Regions from separate parts of the Gordonia alkaliphila genome, predicted to be linked through region 1. Evidence: riboswitches for the same ligand, from Rfam matches in the RefSeq annotation. Region 1 holds a riboswitch; the other holds the start of a gene.

What was found. A riboswitch is a leader RNA that binds a small molecule or an ion and turns the genes downstream of it on or off. The one in region 1 is predicted to bind cyclic di-AMP.
Region 2: it holds a riboswitch for cyclic di-AMP, as region 1 does, so the genes downstream of both, ABD989_RS07955 (C40 family peptidase) here and ABD989_RS01200 (transglycosylase family protein) in region 1, are expected to answer to the same signal.

Annotation. Positions count from the first base shown of each region.
Region 1 is NZ_BAABIE010000001.1:252,655-261,999, forward strand. Features, by position in the region: gene ABD989_RS01185 (DNA repair helicase XPB) at 1-1,243, opposite strand, end outside; gene ABD989_RS01190 (helicase-associated domain-containing protein) at 1,289-3,613, opposite strand; gene ABD989_RS01195 (hypothetical protein) at 3,705-3,887, shown strand; gene ABD989_RS01200 (transglycosylase family protein) at 4,104-4,676, opposite strand; cyclic di-AMP (ydaO/yuaA leader) riboswitch at 4,714-4,901, opposite strand; gene ABD989_RS01205 (flavin reductase family protein) at 5,158-5,706, opposite strand; gene ABD989_RS01210 (hypothetical protein) at 5,703-5,912, opposite strand; gene ABD989_RS01215 (cold-shock protein) at 6,040-6,453, shown strand; gene ABD989_RS01220 (DUF2771 family protein) at 6,471-7,070, opposite strand; gene ABD989_RS01225 (MFS transporter) at 7,152-9,095, opposite strand; gene ABD989_RS01230 (DUF3027 domain-containing protein) at 9,166-9,345, shown strand, end outside.
Region 2 is NZ_BAABIE010000006.1:34,119-43,463, reverse strand. Features, by position in the region: gene ABD989_RS07970 (glycosyltransferase family 4 protein) at 1-135, opposite strand, end outside; gene ABD989_RS07965 (hypothetical protein) at 135-1,652, opposite strand; gene ABD989_RS07960 (C40 family peptidase) at 1,654-2,643, opposite strand; gene ABD989_RS07955 (C40 family peptidase) at 2,774-3,352, opposite strand; cyclic di-AMP (ydaO/yuaA leader) riboswitch at 3,372-3,555, opposite strand; gene ABD989_RS07950 (hypothetical protein) at 3,667-3,930, opposite strand; gene ABD989_RS07945 (DEDD exonuclease domain-containing protein) at 4,108-5,811, shown strand; gene ABD989_RS07940 (Lrp/AsnC family transcriptional regulator) at 5,723-6,001, shown strand; gene trpD (anthranilate phosphoribosyltransferase) at 6,030-7,124, opposite strand; gene ABD989_RS07930 (hypothetical protein) at 7,121-7,546, opposite strand; gene ctaE (aa3-type cytochrome oxidase subunit III) at 7,776-8,384, shown strand; gene qcrC (cytochrome bc1 complex diheme cytochrome c subunit) at 8,433-9,345, shown strand, end outside.

The DNA.
Region 1 (9,345 bases):
TCACCAGGGTCGGCGCACCGCGGTGCTGCTCCAGGATCGAGCGGACCACGCGCAGCTTCGAGTGGGCGGAGGAGCAGAGCTTGTACTTGGCGTCGGCCTCGGCCACCGCGTACTGCAGGCGCTCGTCGTCGGACATGGTCACCCGGACCTCGACGCAGTCGGCGGGGGCGATCCAGCCCTGCGCCTCGATGTCCTTCCACGGGGCGTCGTAGCGCTTGGGGCCGATGAGGCTGAAGACGTCGCCCTCGCGGCCGTCCTCGCGGACCAGCGTCGCGGTCAGGCCGAGACGACGGCGCGACTGCAGATCGGCGGTCATCCGGAAGACGGGGGCGGGCAGCAGATGCACCTCGTCGTAGATGATCAGGCCCCAGTCGCGGGAGTCGAACAGATCCAGATTCTTGTACTCGCCCTTGGATTTACGCGTCATCACCTGGTAGGTCGCGATGGTGACCGGGCGGATCTCCTTGCGCTCGCCCGAGTACTCGCCGATCTCGTCCTCGGTCAGCGTGGTGCGCGCGATCAGCTCGCGCTTCCACTGCCGTCCGGCGACGGTGTTGGTCACCAGGATCAGCGTGGTGGCGCCGGCCTTGGCCATGGCGGCCGCGCCGACCATGGTCTTGCCCGCGCCGCAGGGGAGCACCACCACGCCCGAGCCGCCCGCCCAGAACGAGTCGGCGGCCATCTGCTGGTAGTCGCGCAGCTCCCAGTCGTCCTGCGCCAGGTCGATGTCGTGCGCTTCGCCGTCGACGTAGCCGGCGAGGTCCTCGGCGGGCCAGCCGATCTTGAGCAGCACCTGCTTGAGGCGGCCGCGCTCGGACGGGTGCACCACCACGGTGTCGTCGTCGATGCGTGCGCCGAGCATGGGGGCGACCTTCTTGTTGCGCAGCACCTCCTCGAGGACCGCGCGGTCCAGGGAGATCAGCACCAGACCGTGCGCCGGGTGCTTGGCCAGCTGCAGGCGACCGAACCGGCCCATGGTGTCGACGATGTCGACCAGCAGCGGCTGCGGCACCGGGTACCGCGAGTAGGTGACCAGGGCGTCGACCACCTGCTCGGCGTCGTGGCCGGCCGCCCGCGCGTTCCACAGCGCCAGCGGGGTGACCCGATAGGTGTGCACGTGCTCGGGCGCGCGCTCGAGTTCGGCGAACGGAGCGATCGCGGCGCGCGCGGCACCGGCCTGCGGATGGTCGATCTCCAGCAGTACCGTCTTGTCCGATTGAACGATGAGGGGTCCGTCAGTCACATGCCCATTGTCCAGGTTCGACGCGCCGCGGCCACCCGGGGTGCGTCACAGCAGTTCGAGGCCGGTGATCCGGTGCAGGAGGAAACTCGCATCGTCGGCTTCGTCGGAGGCGCCGATGAGCTGGCCGGCCTGCAGGGCCTTCGGCTTCACCAGATGTCGGCTGGCCGCGCCCTGGGCGTCGACGTAGCCCAGCCGCACCGACCGCCCGGTGCGCAGCGCCAGCTGGATCAGGGCCGTCGTGTTCTCGTCGCCGCTGGTCGTGATGGACGAGCGCGGCACCTGCTCGGCGCGGTCGGCGGCGCGCAGCCGGCCGACGATGGTCTCGGCCTGCCCGAGGCCGAGTTTGCTGCGACGCCGCGGCAGTCGGGCACTGCGCGCGCGGGCGGCTACGCGGACGCCGCGGCTGCGCAGATCCACCAGGGCGCCGCTGGAGTCCTCGCCGGCCGGCACGAAACCGCCGCGCCGCAGGGCGTCGACCACCTCGCGCACCGGAGCCGGGGACACGGCGACGGTCGCGGCGAGGGCGCGCAGGGCCACCTCCGCGGCCGCGTCGCTGCGCAGCACCTCGGCCAGCAGCGCCGGATCCTCGCACCGTACGAAGGCGGCGGCGACCCCGACGCGCAGGCTGCCGTGACTGCGCGCCACGTCGTCGACGAGGAAGGTCAGCGACTGCGGCACCGGCGTGCGGGAGCGGGCCTCGAGCAGGGCCTTGATCTCCGCGCCGGACCGCCCCGCGTCGAACGCGCGACGCAGGCTGCTCTCGCTGATGCGATACACCGAGGCCGCGCCACCCGATTCGAGGTCGGCGATGGCCTCCACCTGGTCGGCCAGCTCGGCCGTCATCGGTCCGGGGACCATGAGGGTCAGATCGGCCTGGACCAGGAAGTGCTCCACCGGCGTCGGTAGCGCGGTGAGCATGGCCGCCAGGATCGCGGCGGCCGCGTCGTCCTCGTCGTCGCTTCCGGCCAGCAGGAGGCGAGCGGGCGCGGTCAGGGCGCCGTGCGCCACCAGTCCGAGATCGCGGGCCTCGGCGAGGGTCTCGCCGACGAATCGCCGCGTCCACCGGCGCAGGTGCCGCGGGTGTCGCCAGGCCAGGTTCGCGACGAGGGCGTCGACCTCCACGGGGGCGGCCTCCGGTGCCTCCGCCAGCAACTCGAGGACCTGGCGTCGGGTGACGGGTGCGGTGGCGTCGAACAACTCGCTCGACAGGGCCGCGAGGGTGGTGCCGTCGCGGTCGGTGTCGCCGATCTGCCAGGGCCGACGATTCAGGTCCAGCCAGGCTTGGGCCAGACCGTGCCACTTCCGTTCGGCCGTGCTGTGCAGCCACGCGTCGACGCCGACGGTCGGCGCGAAGACCGGTTCGCCGGTGGCCTCGGCCGGTTCGGGTTCGGGGTGGCCGGAGTCCAGGAGGCGGTGTGCGGCCAGGATCTCCACCAGAAGACCGACTCGCGCCACCGGCAGCCCGGTGGCCTTGGCCAGCCGCCGCAGTTCCCGGATGCCGAGGCCGCCGGACTTCAGAATGGCGGCCGGGTGCTGGCCGAGCACCTCGAGCAGGGTGGCGCTGTGGCGGATCAGTTCCAGGGCCTCGCCGGCGCCTGCGGCATCCACGTCGGCCGGGCCGAAGCGGCCGGGGCCGCCGCTCATCGGCGGGGGTGCCAGCACGGCGGTCGGCAGCGGGGGCTCGCCGCGGAGCAAGCGGCCGACCATCGGGACCAGTTCCACGGTCTGCTCGTCGATCCGGGCCAGCAGGCCGGCGCGGATCAGCCGGGGGACGGGGGCGTCGGCATCGGCGTCGGGGGCCGCGTCGCGGCTGCGGCCCAGCGGGGAGCCGACGGTGAGCGTCGCCAGCAGTTCACGCGGCCGTTCGTCGAGGCCGTCGATCACGTCCTGAATCTGCTCGGGTGTGGCGGTGGCGAGCGGGCCCACCAGGTGGTGTCCGCGCCAGGGGAGTGCGGCCGGGAGATGGATGCCGGCGATCCACGCCGGTTTGCGTGCGGTACCCGCTCCCGAATCCCAGATCAGGCCCTGGGCAACCAGATCGGCCAGGCGGGCGTCCAGGGCCGGTCGTTTGAGTCGGCGGCCGAGGGCGGCGACGAGTTGATCGCGGGTCACCGGTCCGATCACGTCGTTGCGCGCGGTGTCCGAGCCGCACTCGAGGAAGGCTTCGATCACCGCCACCGTCGCCAGGTCCAGACTCTCCCCGGCCTGTGCGATCGACGACGCCGACAGGGCACGCTGCGCCAAGACCGCCGTGCCGCGCGGCGGGGGCGAGGCGAGGTCGCCGCGCCGCGTCAACAGGGCGGCGAGGTCGGCATCGGAGCGGTCGGCCAGCGCCTCGGCCAGGCCGCGCAGGGAGCTGTCCGTTCTCATCCGGACAATCCTACCGACGTGGTCTTCGCCACCGACCCCGGCTTTCCCGGTCCCTGCGCCGGTGCCTCGGGACGCATGGCACAATGAGGCCGTGGCTAAGAAGAATACTTACGTGGACAATGGCTGGCCGGATGTGGCGGTAGAGGATCACGCCGTCACCGAGTTCACCGCGCATCTCGCCGGTGCACTGTCGCCGTTCGGCAACGAGAACCCGTTCCCGGTGCCGGCGAGCGAGCTGCCCTTCATTCAATCGCACACCGTCATCAACCGCTGATCCGGAACTGACGAGCGAAACCCCGTGCCTGAGTAGGCACGGGGTTTCGGCGTGTCCAGAGTCGGTCCGGCGCGGAATCGATCGGTCTGGGCGCCGTCGCCCGAGGGCTGCAGTCCGCTCGACCGATACCGCCGCCCGGCAGATGCACAGGAACCCCGCACCGATGGTGCGGGGTTCCTTGGTCTGTGCGCCGGTGTCCGGCGCGGCCGACTCGGATCAGAGACCGAGCAGGCCCTTGTTGTCGTTGAACAGGTCCAGCTGGCCCTGATCGAGCTTGTAGCCCGACTTCGCGAGGGCATCGGCGGCCGAGCGCAGTTCGGGGCTGCCGGCGCGTGCCTGCGAGATGGCGTCGTTGGTGTCCTTGGCGTCGTCGGCCTTCGGTGCGTCCGCGCGGTCCTTCAGCTTCGGCAGCGACGGGGTCGACGGCGTGGCCGGGGCCTGGCGGGGGGTGTGGCCGGACAGGCCGACACCGCACGACGGCCAAGCGCCCTTGCCCTGGCTGGCGAGGACGCGCTCGGCGACCACGATCTGCTCGGCCTTGCTGGCCTGGTGGGCGCTCGGGGCGAACTGGCCGCCGCCGTGGCCGGTCCAGGTGCTCGGGCTGAACTGCAGGCCGCCGTAGTAGCCGTTACCGGTGTTGATGGCCCAGTTACCGCCGGACTCGCACTGTGCGACGCGGTCCCACTCGGCGTCGGTCGCGGCCGAGGCGTTGCCGCCACCGAGGAGCGCGGCGCCGCCGCCGAGGACTGCGGAGGTCAGAGCGACCTTCGCGACGGTCTTGCTGGACATGAACGACTGCTTAGCGTGACGTGCCATTGCTGTTTGAGTTTCCTCTCTCCACGCGCCTGCGAAGTGAGCTGTCGGGTTCGAGCTGAGAGGTGCTCGGTCCGGTCCGGGAGGCCCGGTCTGGACTTAACCCCAAGGCGATCCGTCGGTGACGGTCCGCCGGTATCCGGAGGGATGGTGGGTCCCCCGCCCTCGTTCCTGAACTGAATTGTTCGGTGTACCCGGTGGCGGAACGAGGTTGGGCGCGACCGCCGGGTGATGTGTATTTGTCGGTGCCCGAGGGCGACCGGAATGAACACTACGTAATCCATTCGGGGGAAGTCACCTAGTCGGAAGGAGGGGTTTTTCCCCTACCTACTGGCCGGTTTCGGCCTGTTTCGGTATCTCCGCAGTTCACGGTGCTGATGGTCGTCCCGTAGCCGGTTCGTTATCTCCCCGTGATGTGACTAAGGTCACAACCAGATTGAGGCCCGGGCCACTCGCCTCACGCGCCGTCGAGGGCGCGGCGGGCTTCCAGTGCTCGGAACGTGCTCGCGTGGAAGACCAGCGGCTCCACCGTCGGATCGCTGCGCAGCGACTGGATCTCCAGCAGTACTACGGTGTGGTCGCCGGCCGGCAGCTCGCCGGCGGCCGTGCAGAGCAGGTGAGCGGTGCCGCCCGGGATGAACAGTGCACCGCTGGAGAGGGCCACCGGGCGCACCCGGGCGAACCGTCGGTCCGGGTGTCCGGCCAACTGGCGGGCCAGGTCGCCCTGGTGCTCGGCGAACACGCTGACACCGAGTTCGTCCGCGTCGCGCAGCAGCGGCCAGGTGGCCGACTCGTGGCGTACCGCCACCGACACCAGGGGCGGATCGAGGGAGACGGTGGTGAACGAACTCGCCGCCATGCCGATGTCGGTGCCCGCCGGGAAATCGGGACCGTCGACCGTCGTCCGACGGCACACGGCCACGACGCCGGACGGGAAGCAGCTGTACGCGCGTTTGAGCGCGCCGGGGTCGCCGACCGGCACCAGCGGCGACGGTCCGTCGGTCATCGGCTGCGACGCCCGGAGATCAGGGCGAAGACGAGAGCCAGCAGCAAGCCGATGGGTGCGCCCATCGCGAGGATGTAGGTGAGGGTCACGATCGCCTGATTCGACTCGCGCACCGCGGGGAACAGCAGGGCGATGCTGGCGACGAATCCGATGACGACCAGGATCACGGCCGTGGGCAACAGCGCCGAGGACTTCTGGGTCTGCATGAGATCCACGGTAGTCCGACGCGTACCATCGGTCGAAAGTGCGCCTCGAGCTCGCCCCGCGGACATCTGCAGTGGCGGGCGGGGCGCATTCTGATGAGTTGGTCCGAGCAGTTTGAAGGTGAGCACTGTGCCGAGCGGTCACGTGAAGTGGTACGACCCCGCCAAGGGGTTCGGTTTCCTGTCGCAGGAGGGCGGGGAGGACGTGTACGTCCGTTCCTCGGCGCTGCCCGCGGACGTCGACGCGCTCAAAGCCGGCCAACGGGTCGAGTTCGACATGGCGGCCGGCCGCCAGGGACCGCAGGCGCTGCGGGTCACCGTGCTCGACGCGGCGCCCAGCGTGGCGCGCAATGTGCGGGAGAACCAGCGGGCGGCCACCAAGAAGCACACGCCCGACGAACTGCACGGCCTGATCGCCGACCTCATCACCCTGCTCGAGGGCAAGGTGCAGCCCGACCTGCGCAACGGTCGCTACCCGGACCGCAAGACCGCTCGGCGTATCTCCGAGGTGGTCCGCGCGGTGACCCGCGAGCTCGACCGCTAACCGGTCACGAGCTTTCGCTACGCGGTGCCGCGGATCTCGCCCAGCACCGTCTCGTTCGTCACCGAGAAGCCCTTCGGCCGGGTGTCCACCGCGTAATGGCCGCGGAACGGGATGGTGCCCTGCCCGGATTCGAGACCGTCGGGCGCATCCTCGACCACGGCGGAGAACGGCTTCACCTCGATGCCCAGGAGCACGCGGTGCTGCGTGGACGGCAGGATCTCGGTGTACGCGTCGCCGGTGGTCTTGATCCAGGTCACCGGCTGGATGCCGCGGGAGGTGGCGTAGAGCGCGGTAAGCGTCCACGGCTTGGTCGCGATCTCCGACGGCACCGACAGCACCAAGCTCTCGTCGATCGGCACCGGGAACACGGTGACCGGCAGTGCGGCGAGTTGTTCGAGACTCAGGTACGCAGGCCGGCAGGCGTCCATCTGCAGAGTGCACCAGTACGACGGTGACACCTGCTGATACTCGGTGCCCGCCGCCACCGAGATCTTCGGATCGGTCTCGGGCATCGCCCGCACCAGGAGGGCGGTGGCGACGGCGATGACGATCACCATGACCGCGCCGACCGCGGCCAGAATGGTCAGCGCCTTCTTATCTGCGGGCTGCAGGGACACCGGGGGACCTCACTGTCGTAGTTGCCGGGACGTTCTCTGGGTGGGACGTATCTGGATAGGACGTTCTCGGGGGTGCCCGGACTAGTCGGGCCGGTGCCGACGCTGCGGTCGGGTGACGGGCGGGCGGGCGGTATTCGGGGCGGGAGAAGGACGCGCCGACCGCTGCGCGGCGGTGGGCCGCTCGGACGGAGCGTCGTCGATCGGGAAGGGACGCGTGGATGCGGGGCCCGGGGGAGTGGGCACCGTGGCGAAGCCCGCGGTGGGGGCGGGCTCGGTGGGACGTCGTCCACCGACGCCCGGCACCAGGGTGGCGCCGCGACTGGTCATGACGGTCTGGGCGAAACCGGCCGCCATCAGGACCGCGACCACGGTGAAGCCGATCCACAGGGTGGTGGGCAGCACCACGCCGAGACTGGCGCCGAGCACCCAGCACAGCTGGAGGACGGTCTCGGAACGACCGAAGGCCGACGCGCGGGAGGCCTCGGGCAGGTCGTCCTGAATGGTGGAGTCCAAGCAGACCTTGGCGATCGCGCTCACGCCCGAGGCGATCAACGCCGCGATGACCACCATCAGCAATGAGCCGAAGATCGCGGTGAGCACGGCGGCACCGGCCGCCGCGCCGGTGCTGGCGACGATGATGCGCGGCGGGTGCTTGAGTTCCAGGCGGGTGCCGATGCCGTTGCCGATGCCGTTGCCGATACCGGCGGCGGCGCCGACGGCGCCGAGCATCATCAGCTGTGCCCAGCCGCTGGAGCCGGACTGCGCCTTGGCGTAGAACGCGATGTAGAGGGTCAGGAAGCCGGTGAGGATGCGGATGGTGCCGTTGCCCCACAGGCTGGTCACCACGGTGCGGCCGAGCGGCTGGCGCATGGTGGCCGCGAGGCGGGCGGACAGGCGGCCGCGGCCACCGGTCGCGGCGTCGGCCGTGGCCGACGCCTGCTCGCCGTCGCGGTAGGTGAGCGTGGTGGGGACTTCGCCCTCGGTCACCTCCACCCAGGCCGGGATCTTCATGCAGAAGTACGCGCCCACGATCGCGAGCAGGCACAGGAAGACCATCGCGCCGGGGATGTGCAGGGGTAGCCAGGTGCCCAGGATCAGGTCGATCGCGGCGGCCAGACCGCCAGCGACGATGGTGCCGAAGATCAGCCCGAACATGGTGAGCCGGGAGTTGACGCGCACCAGGTCGATCGTCGGCGGGAGTACCCGCGGCGCGACGGCGGATTTGAGAACGCCGAACGATTTCGACAGCACCATCAGTCCCAGCGCGCACGGATAGAGGATCCACGGCTTGTACTGCATCTGATGGGTCACCGGATCCCACGACGAGTTCACGATGATCAGCAGCGCCAGCACGGCGCGCAGCCCGAAGGTGGTCGCCATCGCGATCCGGCGCCCGTGCTGCAACTTGTCGAGCAGTGGGCCGATGAGCGGTGCTATCACCGCGAAGGGCGCGATGGTCAGGGCCAGGTACAGGCCCACGTTGACCTTCGACTCACCGGTCGCGGCGGCGAAGAACAGGGTGTTGGCGAGCGCGACGGCCATCGCCGCGTCGACGGCGTTGTTGGCGATCACCGGCATGGTGAGGGCGGTGAGCCCGGAGCGGTCGGCCCCGTCGGCGGTGGCGGCGCGGTGCACGATGTCCACGCCGCGACCGGCGAAGTACTTGGACCGGCGCGCCATCACGCGCACCACGGTCACCTTCTCCGGCGGCACGTAGTCGGTGCGGCGTCCGTTGGCGTGCGGCGCCGCCGCGGTCGCGGGATCGTCGATGACCTGGGTGTCCGGATCGTCGAGCGGCGGCAGATGCCGATTCTGGGTGCGCGGGGGCGGCGGCGTCGCGCCGGGCGGCGGATAGCGCCGGGTGCGGGGGTCGGCGGGATAGTTGTGCCGACCCGGGTGATCGCCGCTGAATCGGGGTTCGGGTCGGCGGGCGCGCGAAGGATCCCCGGATGGTCCGGGGTTCTCGCGTGCTGATCGGGAAGCCACGACTCGATTGTTCCCTATCGTGCCGACGACTCGTCGCATGGGCGTTCCGGGGCGTCGCGGATACGCCCTCAACGTGCATTTCGCTACCGCGCTGAGGCACACTGAGGGGGTGAGTGTGGCAGCACAGGCGACCCTATTGGAGCAATCCGAGCAGATCGCACGACAGGTACTGGTGGCCGACGGGGAGCAGCCCGGCGAACACCTGGGGGCACGACCGGAAGGCGAGTGGGCTGTGGCCCACAGTTTTGCGGCGCAGGTTCCCGGGTACGGCGGCTGGCACTGGTGCGTG
Region 2 (9,345 bases), on a different contig from region 1:
CTCGCAGCCCTTCCACCGCGGGGCGTAGACGATCACGTCGTCGGCCGGCAGGTGCGCGATCAGATTCTCCAGATAGGACTGGATGCCGCCCGGGCGGGGCGGAAAGTCATTCGTCAGCAACAGCGTCCGCTGCATCAGCGCACCTCACTCCGCAGCCACGACTGCCACTCGTCGATCACCGATTCCTCGCTCGACCCTAACGACTTCTCCAGCGCCGCAGTAACTCTCCCCGTGTCGCCTTCCTGTGCCACCGCCGCGTACATCGTCCGGAGCCGGTCCTCACCGTATTCGTCGGCGACGAAGGCCGCGAACGACCATGCGGTCTGGTACGCGACCCGCGCCGCGGCGGTGTCGACCGCGAAGGCGGAGTCGGCGGGCAGCTCGTCGGGCAGTGTTCCGGCGGCGACCTGCACCGCCAGGTCCGGAGCCAGATCGGTGAGCGAGCCCGTGCTGCCGCGTCGGCCCACGTACTCGGCCACCCCCTCGGTGAGCCACATCGGCGCGTCGGCGACGGTGTCGATCCGGGTCGCGACGTGGAACAGCTCGTGCCGCAGGATCACCGCCACCCCGGATTCGGACAGCTGACCGGCGGCCGGCGAGAGCACCACGCGCTGACCGGTCACGGTGCGCGATCCGCGGTCGACGGCGTCGTAGACCGTGGCGGCGGCCGCCGCCGACGTCTGGCCCTGTTCGGTCCGCGTGAACCCGGCGAACTGCGCCCCGGTGCCGGTGGCCATCACCACGGCGCGCCGGGTCCATTCGCCGCCCCAGAAGTCGGTGACGCCGTCGATCGCCGGCGCGAGTTGCTTGCGCACCTTAGCCACCGTCGGTTCGGTCCCCGGATACGACAGCACCGCGGAGGTCCCGCCCGCACTCGTCACGTCCACCACTCGGAGACCGGGGAACGCCCACGGCGGGAGCTGCGGCGGACGGGTCGGCGCGTCCGGGTCGACGTCGGCAGCGGGGATCAGGGCGCCGTCGCCGAGGAGCTTCCAGTCCTCGCCGTACCGGGCGAACGCCAGGATCTGGTCGATCTCGATCACCGGCTCGTCCACGCCGGGCCGCGACGTGCCGCCGAGCGCATAGCTCAGCGTGACGGCCGAGACCCAGGAGTCGGTACTGCCGGCCTCGCTCAGCCCGATGCCGAGCGCACCCCCGATGAGGCGGTCGGCACCGGTGTTCGGGGCCAGTCGGTAGGTCAGCGTGCGCAGCACCAGCGGATCCCCGCGCGTCGGCGCCGGCGGCTTCGACGGGGCCGGGGCGCTGGACGGGGCCGACTCGTTGGACGAGCCGGCCCGGCTCGACGGGGCCGCTGCATCGGCCCGGGTTCGACTGCTCGTGGGGGTGGGCTTCGGACCGAGGTCGGCGGCCGCGGTCTCCATCGAGCGCCGGAACTCCGGGGTGGCCAGCGGGTCGATGAGCGCGTCGAGCTGTGCCCGATCACCGGAGGTCAGGGCTGCGCTCAGCGCGTCGAGCAGGCGTGTGACGCCGGCATCCCGCTGCTCCTCGTAGGCGTTCGGCGCGGTGGTGTACAGCGAGGTCGTCGACGACGGGCTCGGCGCCGGCTCCGCACTGCCGCACGCCGTGACGCCCCCGACGAGGGCGGCGAGAAGGACCGGGGCCGCCACGAGGCGGCGGCCGACACGCGTCAAGTCAGTACCGTCGTGCGCTGTTGTACGGACCGGCCTTGTCGATCGGCACCACGGCCACCGGGACGCCGAAGGTCGAGGCGTGAATCACGTATCCGTTGCCCACGTACAGACCCACGTGGTGGGCGTCGGGGTAATAGATGATCAGATCACCGGGCTTGATGTCCTTGCGGTCGACGGCCTTGCCGCCGGCCAACTGCGCTTCGCTGGTGCGCGGGATGGTCTTGCCCGCCTGCTTGTAGGCCCACAGCATGAGGCCGGAGCAGTCGAATTCGTCGGGGCCGGTGGCGCCCCAGACGTACGGATCACCGACGCGGCTCAGGGCGGCGTGTACCGCCACGGTCGCCGGCGAGGTGCCCTTGGGCACGGCCTTCGCGTCGAAGGAGTACTTGGGACCGCGCAGGGCGGCCAGTTCCTTACCGGTCATCGACTTGTAGACCGCGCGCACCGCCACGGCTTCCAACTGCAAGTCCGCCTGCTTGGCCTGCAGGTCGCCGCGCTTGCGTGCGGCGTCCTTCACCGCGGTCGACGCCGCAGCGGCAGCCTGATCAGCGGACTTCTTGGCGTTCGACGCGTCCTTCGCGATGCCCTTGATGGACTTCAGATCCGCCGCCGACTGCCGCGACAGGACCTCCAGATCGGACATGTTGTTCAGCAGATCCTGCGGCGAGTCGGAGACCAGCACCGCGTACAGCCGGTTGACGCGCGCTCCGCGATAGCTGGCGCGGGCCAAGGCATCGAGTTTGGTCTGCGCCGCGCTCATCTTGGCGTTCGCCGCGTCCAGGCGGCGCTGCGCGCTCACCGAGGCCTTGCGCTGGGTCACCACCACACCGCGCTGCTTATCGTACTCGACCTGCGCCTTGTTCATCGCTTCCGCGGACTTCTCCGCCTGAATCGACATCTGCTTGTACCGGGCGAGCACCGACTGCGGTCCGCCCGTCGGCTCGGCGAACACCGGGCCGGGCTGCGTCGTCGCCAAGGTCGCCGCGGCCATCAGGGCCGCGACGAACGGAAGGGTGCGTCGTGCAACAGTCACGAGAAAGTCTCCTCCAAACCACCAGAACGAGCCGTGTGCGCTCGGCACACGGCTCGTTCGGGGTGAAAGTGAAATCTTACGGCTCCGCTCAGTAGCGGCGGATGCCTGTCAGCGCCCAGGCCTTGACCTTGTCGCGCTTGACCGGCACACCGTAGGTCGACGAGTGCACGAACATGCCGTTGCCCGCGTAGATGCCGGCGTGGCCGCCGCCGTTGAAGATCAGGACGTCGCCGGGCTTGGCAGCCGCGAGCGAGGCCACCGGAGCGCCGCCGCCGAGCTGGCCGTAGCTGTCGCGGGGAATGGTCTTGCCTGCCTGCTTGTAGGACCAGTAGACCAGGCCCGAGCAGTCGAAGGCGTTCGGACCGGCGGCACCGTACGAGTAGGGCGAACCGATCTTCGACTCAGCGGCGCGCAGCGCCTTCTGGGCGCGGGCTGGCCGGCTGTTGAGCACGCCGCCCTGGGGAGCGCCCTGCTTGAACTGCTGAGGAATCTGGCTGTCGTCGACACCCGGAAGGTCGAAGTCGCCCACGCCCGGAATCGAGATCGGCGCTGCATCGGCAGGCCCGGCGGCAAGCGCGAGGGCGCCGACGGCGATCGATCCAGCGATCACGGCGGTCTTGGCGGTCTTCACGGCGCCACTGGGCTTTTCGATACGGTGTTTCGCCACGGAAACGGTTCTCCTTGGTTGATTCTCCCTTGACCGCCGACCGGGTTAGCTGTCGGATTCGGGCCGGAAGAGTTGGCCCTACGCGGTGTCACCCGCGATTCACCCCGGATCCGGCGCGCGTCCTTGCGGTCGCACCCCGGAAAAGAGTGGGTCCCCGGTTCGTCTTCCACGCATCCGGGAAGCCGATTAGGCGGTGTCCTTCCGATCGGCGTCCCCCTGGTTGGGGGCGACTTCTCGGTAGGTCTCAGAAAGATTACGAAACCGGTGGGCCCGATGTCCACCGATCCACCCGCTCGACGCGGCACCCCGGTTCCTCACACCGCACGAAGATAGCCTCGCCGTCCCTCCGGGAACCCGGTGTGAACTGCGGCGATGTCGGATTTCGCGCGACGACCAGCGGTTTCGGTGATCAGATCGGTGGCGACCAGCACATCCACCGCGTCGGCGATCTCGAAATCCGCCGTCCCCCACTCATCGTCGGGACCATAGTCCCTGGCCAGAGGCGCGAACAGCACCTGCATCAGACAGCCGTCGCAGGCCCGGTTCCGGGCCGGACAGGTCGCGCAGTCGATCCTCATTGTGATCTACCTCTCATTTCACCGTCAGGCCGCACAGATTGTCAGTTTCGCGGCCGAATCGGTCGTCGTGTCGCGCCGGAAGGCTCAACCTCGACTGCAGGGTATTGCGGACCCCCGACAATTCCGCCCGGCGAACCGCGCCCGCTTCTTGTCGGAGGATCGAACTAATGTGCGGTCATGGTTCAGTTGAGTTTCGCCGACCTTCCCGGGGACGAGGCGTTCGCCTCGGCCTCGCTCGCCGACCTCACCCTGGTCGTCGTCGACCTCGAGACCACCGGCGGCAGCCCGGACAACGACGCGATCACCGAGATCGGTGCGGTCAAGATCCGCGGCGGCGAGATCCTCGGCGAGTTCGGCACTCTCGTCGATCCGGGGCGGAGCATTCCGCCGCAGATCGTCACCCTCACCGGCATCACCTCCGCGATGGTGCACGATGCCCCGCGCATAGAGGAGGTGCTGCCCTCCTTCTTCGAGTTCGCCCGCGGCGCCGTCCTCGTCGCGCACAACGCACGATTCGACGTCGGCTTCCTGAAACGGGCCGCCGCCCGCCAGCATCTCCCCTGGTCGTTTCCGGCGGCGTTGTGCACGGTGGCGATGGCCCGCCGGATCCTCACCCGCCAGGAGGCTCCGACGGTCAAGCTCGGCGCCCTGGCCGACCTGTTCGACGTCACGGTGCGACCCACGCACCGGGCGCTCGACGACGCCCGCGCCACCGTCGAGGTCTTCCACCATCTCCTCGAGCGGGTCGGCAATCAGGATGTCCGCACCTATCGCGATCTCACGGCTTATCTGCCGCGGGGCACGCCCGCGCTACGCGCCAAACGGTCGCTGGCCGACGGACTCCCCGACCGCCCCGGCGTCTACCTGTTCCGCGGTCCGGGCGACGAGGTCCTCTATATAGGGACCGCGGTGAATCTGCGGCGCCGCGTGGGCAGCTACTTCACCGGTGCCGACACCCGGGCCCGGATGGCGCAGATGGTGGGCCTCGCCGAGCGGGTGGACCACATCGAGTGCGCCCACGCCCTGGAGGCCGGCGTGCGGGAGCTGACCTTGATCGCCGCGCACAAACCCACCTTCAATCGACGCTCGGCCAATCCGCACCGCGGCTGGTGGATCACTCTCACCGGCGACCAGGTTCCGCGCCTGAAGGTCAGCCGCACGCCGAGCGAGGTCTGCTTCGGGCCGGTCTCCGGCCGAACGATGGCCGCCGAGATCGCCGCGTCGGTCACCGAGGCCGCCGCGGACCCGGGCCAATTGCGCGAGTTGCTCGCGGGCCGCTCCGACGACGTCCTGGACACCTTGACGCAGCGCCTCGCCGAGCTGGCCGACGCACGACGCTTCGAGACCGCCGCGCGCGCTCGAGACGCCTTGGCGGCCACCATCGATGCGCTGGCCCGCTGTCAGCGCCTGTCGGCGATCGCCCGCCTCGACGAGCTCGTCCTCGCCCGACCCGCCGAGGGCGGCGGGTGGGAGTTCGCCGTCGTGCGACACGGTCGTCTCGCCGGAGCGGGGTGTGCGCCGCGCGACGTGCCGCCGATGCCGGTGGTGGCGACGCTGGTCGCCGGAGCCCAGCACATTCCAGCGCCGGAATCCTCGGCCGGCCCCCTCGCCGGCGCCCCGCCGGAGGAAGTGGCACTCATCGCGAAGTGGATCGGCGAACCCGGTACCCGCCTGGTGTCCGTGGACGGGGAGCTGAGCTCGCCGCTCGCGGCGGCCGAACGTCGTCGACAGTTCACCCGGGCCGCCCGCGAGGCCCGCACGCTGGCGCGAGACTCTCGTTTAGGCTCAGAGCATGATCACCGCCATCGTCCTCATCGGAGCCGACATTCATCAGATCCCGGAGACCGCGCAGGCCGTCGCCGATATCCCGGGCGTCACTGAGGTGTACTCGTGCGCCGGCGACGTCGACCTGATCGCCAAGGTCCGGGTGCGCGATCACGATCAGATCGCCGACGTGGTGACCGGCCGGATCAACCGGCTGCCGGGCGTCAAGCGCAGCGCGACGCACATCGCCTTCCGCAGCTATTCCAGCTCGGAGGTGGAAGGCGGCTTCTCCATCGGGGAGGAGTGACACACTCCTCCCCGGCGCACAGCCGCCGCTAATCCGCCAGGGACGAGCTCAGCGCAGCCCAGGCGTCCAGGCGCGCAGCCGCGTCACCCGAGTCCAGCACCTGACCCACCCGAACCGCCGCCGCACGCAGCGCCTCGGTGAACTCGGCCTGCGTGAAGAGACGATCCTGTTCGAAGGCCACCAGCGCGGCCGCCGCGTTCAGCGTCACCGAGTCGCGGACCGGCCCCACTGCTCCGCCGAACAGATCGCGAGCCACCTGCGCGTTCACTTGCGCGTCTCCGCCCTGCAGCGCAGCCAACTCCACCAGTTCGATACCCAGATCGGTCGGATCCACCGTCAGTTCGCGGACGTCGCCGTCGAACACCTGCCACACCGACGACGTCGTCGTGGTGGTCAGCTCGTCCAGACCGTCGTCGCCGCGCACCACCAGCACGCGATTGCCACGGCCGGCGAAGGTCTCCGCCAGCGTCGGCGCGAGGTCGGCGAACGCGCACCCGATCAGCCCGGCCGGCGGCGCCGCCGGATTGGTCAGCGGCCCCAGCACGTTGAAGACCGTCGGAATGCCGATCTGCTTGCGCGGCGGGCCGGTGAACCGGAACGCCGGGTGGAAGACCGGCGCGAAGCAGAATCCGATCCCGACCTCGCGCAGGCATTTCTCCACCGCCTCGGGACCGAGGTTGATCGCCACCCCGAGTGCCTCGAGCACGTCGGCGCCACCGCTCTTGGACGACGCGGCGCGGTTGCCGTGCTTGATCACCGGCACGCCCGCGGCCGCGACGACGATCGACGTCATCGTCGAGATGTTCACCGTATGCGAGCGGTCGCCGCCGGTGCCGACGATGTCCAGCGCGTCCTCCGAGGTCTGCACCCGATTGGCCATGGACAGCATGGTGTCGGCCAGGCCGCGCAGTTCGGCGGCCGCCGCGCCCTTCATCTTGACGCCGACACCGAAGGCCGCGATCTGCGCACCGGTCGCCGCGTCGGACATGATCTCGCGCATCGCCCATCCGGCTTCTGCTGCAGACAGATCGAATCCGTCGGTCACCTTGCCCAACACGGCGGGCCAGGTGAACGCGACCGGCGAGGACGGTGCGGACTGGGGAGCGGCATTCTCAGAACTCACTCCGTCACAGTAGCGACCGACCCCGGCGCCAGTACCGCCCAACCACCGAAGGCACCACCGGACCGCGCCGTCATCGAACTCAGCAACGCACGTTCGGCGGACACGCTGCGCGCGTCGATCTTCTGCAGCCGAGCCACTGCCACCGCCACTGCACCGTCCGGAGCGACCGGATCCGAAGGCAACGCGGGAGCACGCACGTAACCGTCGACGGCGCACCGACGGACGAACTCCTCCACCGCCTCACCGGGCACCACTGCCACATGCCGCAGCAACAGCTCGTCCGCACCTTCGATCGCAGCCTGCGCCAACACCGAGGACGCCGCGGCGGCTTCGTCCTCGCATCGCGCCAGGATCCGCGCACCCACCAGCTCCACTTCGACATCCCGCGGCACCCGCGACTTACGCCACCACTTACGCACCATCTGCCACTCCTTAAACACGGGGCGTTCCCCAGCGCACCTTCAGGCTCGTCTCAGCCGGACACGGCATCCTGAGCACGCCCGTATGAACAGCCGACGACCACTGGAAAATCCGCCGAGACACGCCGAGCAACCCACAACGTAACAGCCCTGACCTGCACCGACAGAACTACTTCGGACCAATTTGGGACCCGAGTGGTCATGGCTTACTACGAACCGTCATACTTCTCATGTGACTAGCGCCGTGGGTACCCCAGGAACCGCCATGACCTCGCGCGTGCATTCGCTGAACCGACCGAACATGGTCAGCGTCGGCACCATCGTGTGGTTGTCGAGCGAGTTGATGTTTTTTGCCGGCTTGTTCGCGATGTATTTCGTCGCGCGAGCCAACTCCGTCGAGTGGCCTCAACAGCCCGCTCATCTCAATCTTTGGCTTGCCATCCCAGTGACGTCAGTGCTGATTCTCAGCTCCGTCACCTGCCAGATGGGCGTCTTCGCCGCCGAGAAGGGCGACGTCTTCGGACTTCGCCGTTGGTACACCCTCACCTTGGTGATGGGCACCTTCTTCGTCGCCGGCCAGGCATACGAGTACTTCGCACTCGTCGACGGCGGCGTCACGCTGTCGTCGTCGTCGTACGGCTCGGTGTTCTACATGGCGACCGGCTTCCACGGATTGCACGTGATCGGCGGTCTGGTGGCATTCGTCGTCTTGCTCGTTCGAACTCGACTTTCCAAGTTCACTCCCGCGCAGGCCACCGCCGCGATCGTCGTGTCGTACTACTGGCACTTCGTCGACGTGGTCTGGATCGCCCTGTTCGTGGTCATTTACTTCGTGCAGTAGCCCTCGGCGGCCGCTGAAACAGTCCAATCGCTTAGTAGAGAGACACCGATGAGATCATCTCCACCGAGTTCGTCGCAGCCGCTCGACGGCGACGATGCCTCCAACGAGCGCGTCACGACCGCCGGCACCGCAACGAAGGACGCGCGCACCAGCCGCTCGCGTCGTAAGTTGCGTCGCCGTGCGAGCGCGACCGCCTTCCTGTTGTTCGGCCTCGTCGCTTCCGGCCTGCTCGCCGGACTGCTGACCCCCGAGCCACAGGTCGCCACGGCCGAGCCCACGTCCGCCGAACTGGTGGCCGCCGGCAAGCAGCTGTACGACAACTCCTGCGTCACCTGCCACGGCGTCAACCTCGAGGGCGTGCCGGATCGCGGTCCCACCCTCCTGGGTGTCGGCGACGCGTCGGTGTACTTCCAGGTCTCCACCGGCCGCATGCCCGCCGCCCGCGGCGAGGCACAGGTCAAGCGCAAGACCGTCAAGTTCACTCAGTCCCAGATCGACCAGCTCGGCGCCTACATTCAGGCGATGGGCGGCGGTCCCCGGACGATGTACGCGACCACCGAGAACGGTGACGTCAAGCGCGACGAGAACGGCATGCCGGTCTTGGCGATGGGCGAACTGCGCGGCAACGACCTCGGTCGCGGCTCCGAGCTGTTCCGCCTGAACTGCGCCTCCTGCCACAACTTCACCGGTCGTGGCGGCGCCCTCTCGAGCGGTAAGTTCGCTCCCTCTCTGTCGGGCGTCAACGAGCAGCAGCTCTACACGGCCATCCTCACCGGCCCGCAGAACATGCCCAAGTTCTCCAACCGTCAGCTGTCGGTCGAAGAGAAGAAGGACATCATCGGCTTCATCCGCTACGCAGACACCTCGAACCCGATCGGTGGCTTCGGCCTCGGCGGCTTCGGCCCCGCCTCGGAAGGCGTGGTCATGTGGGTCGTCGGTATCAGCGCGGTCGTCGCCGGTG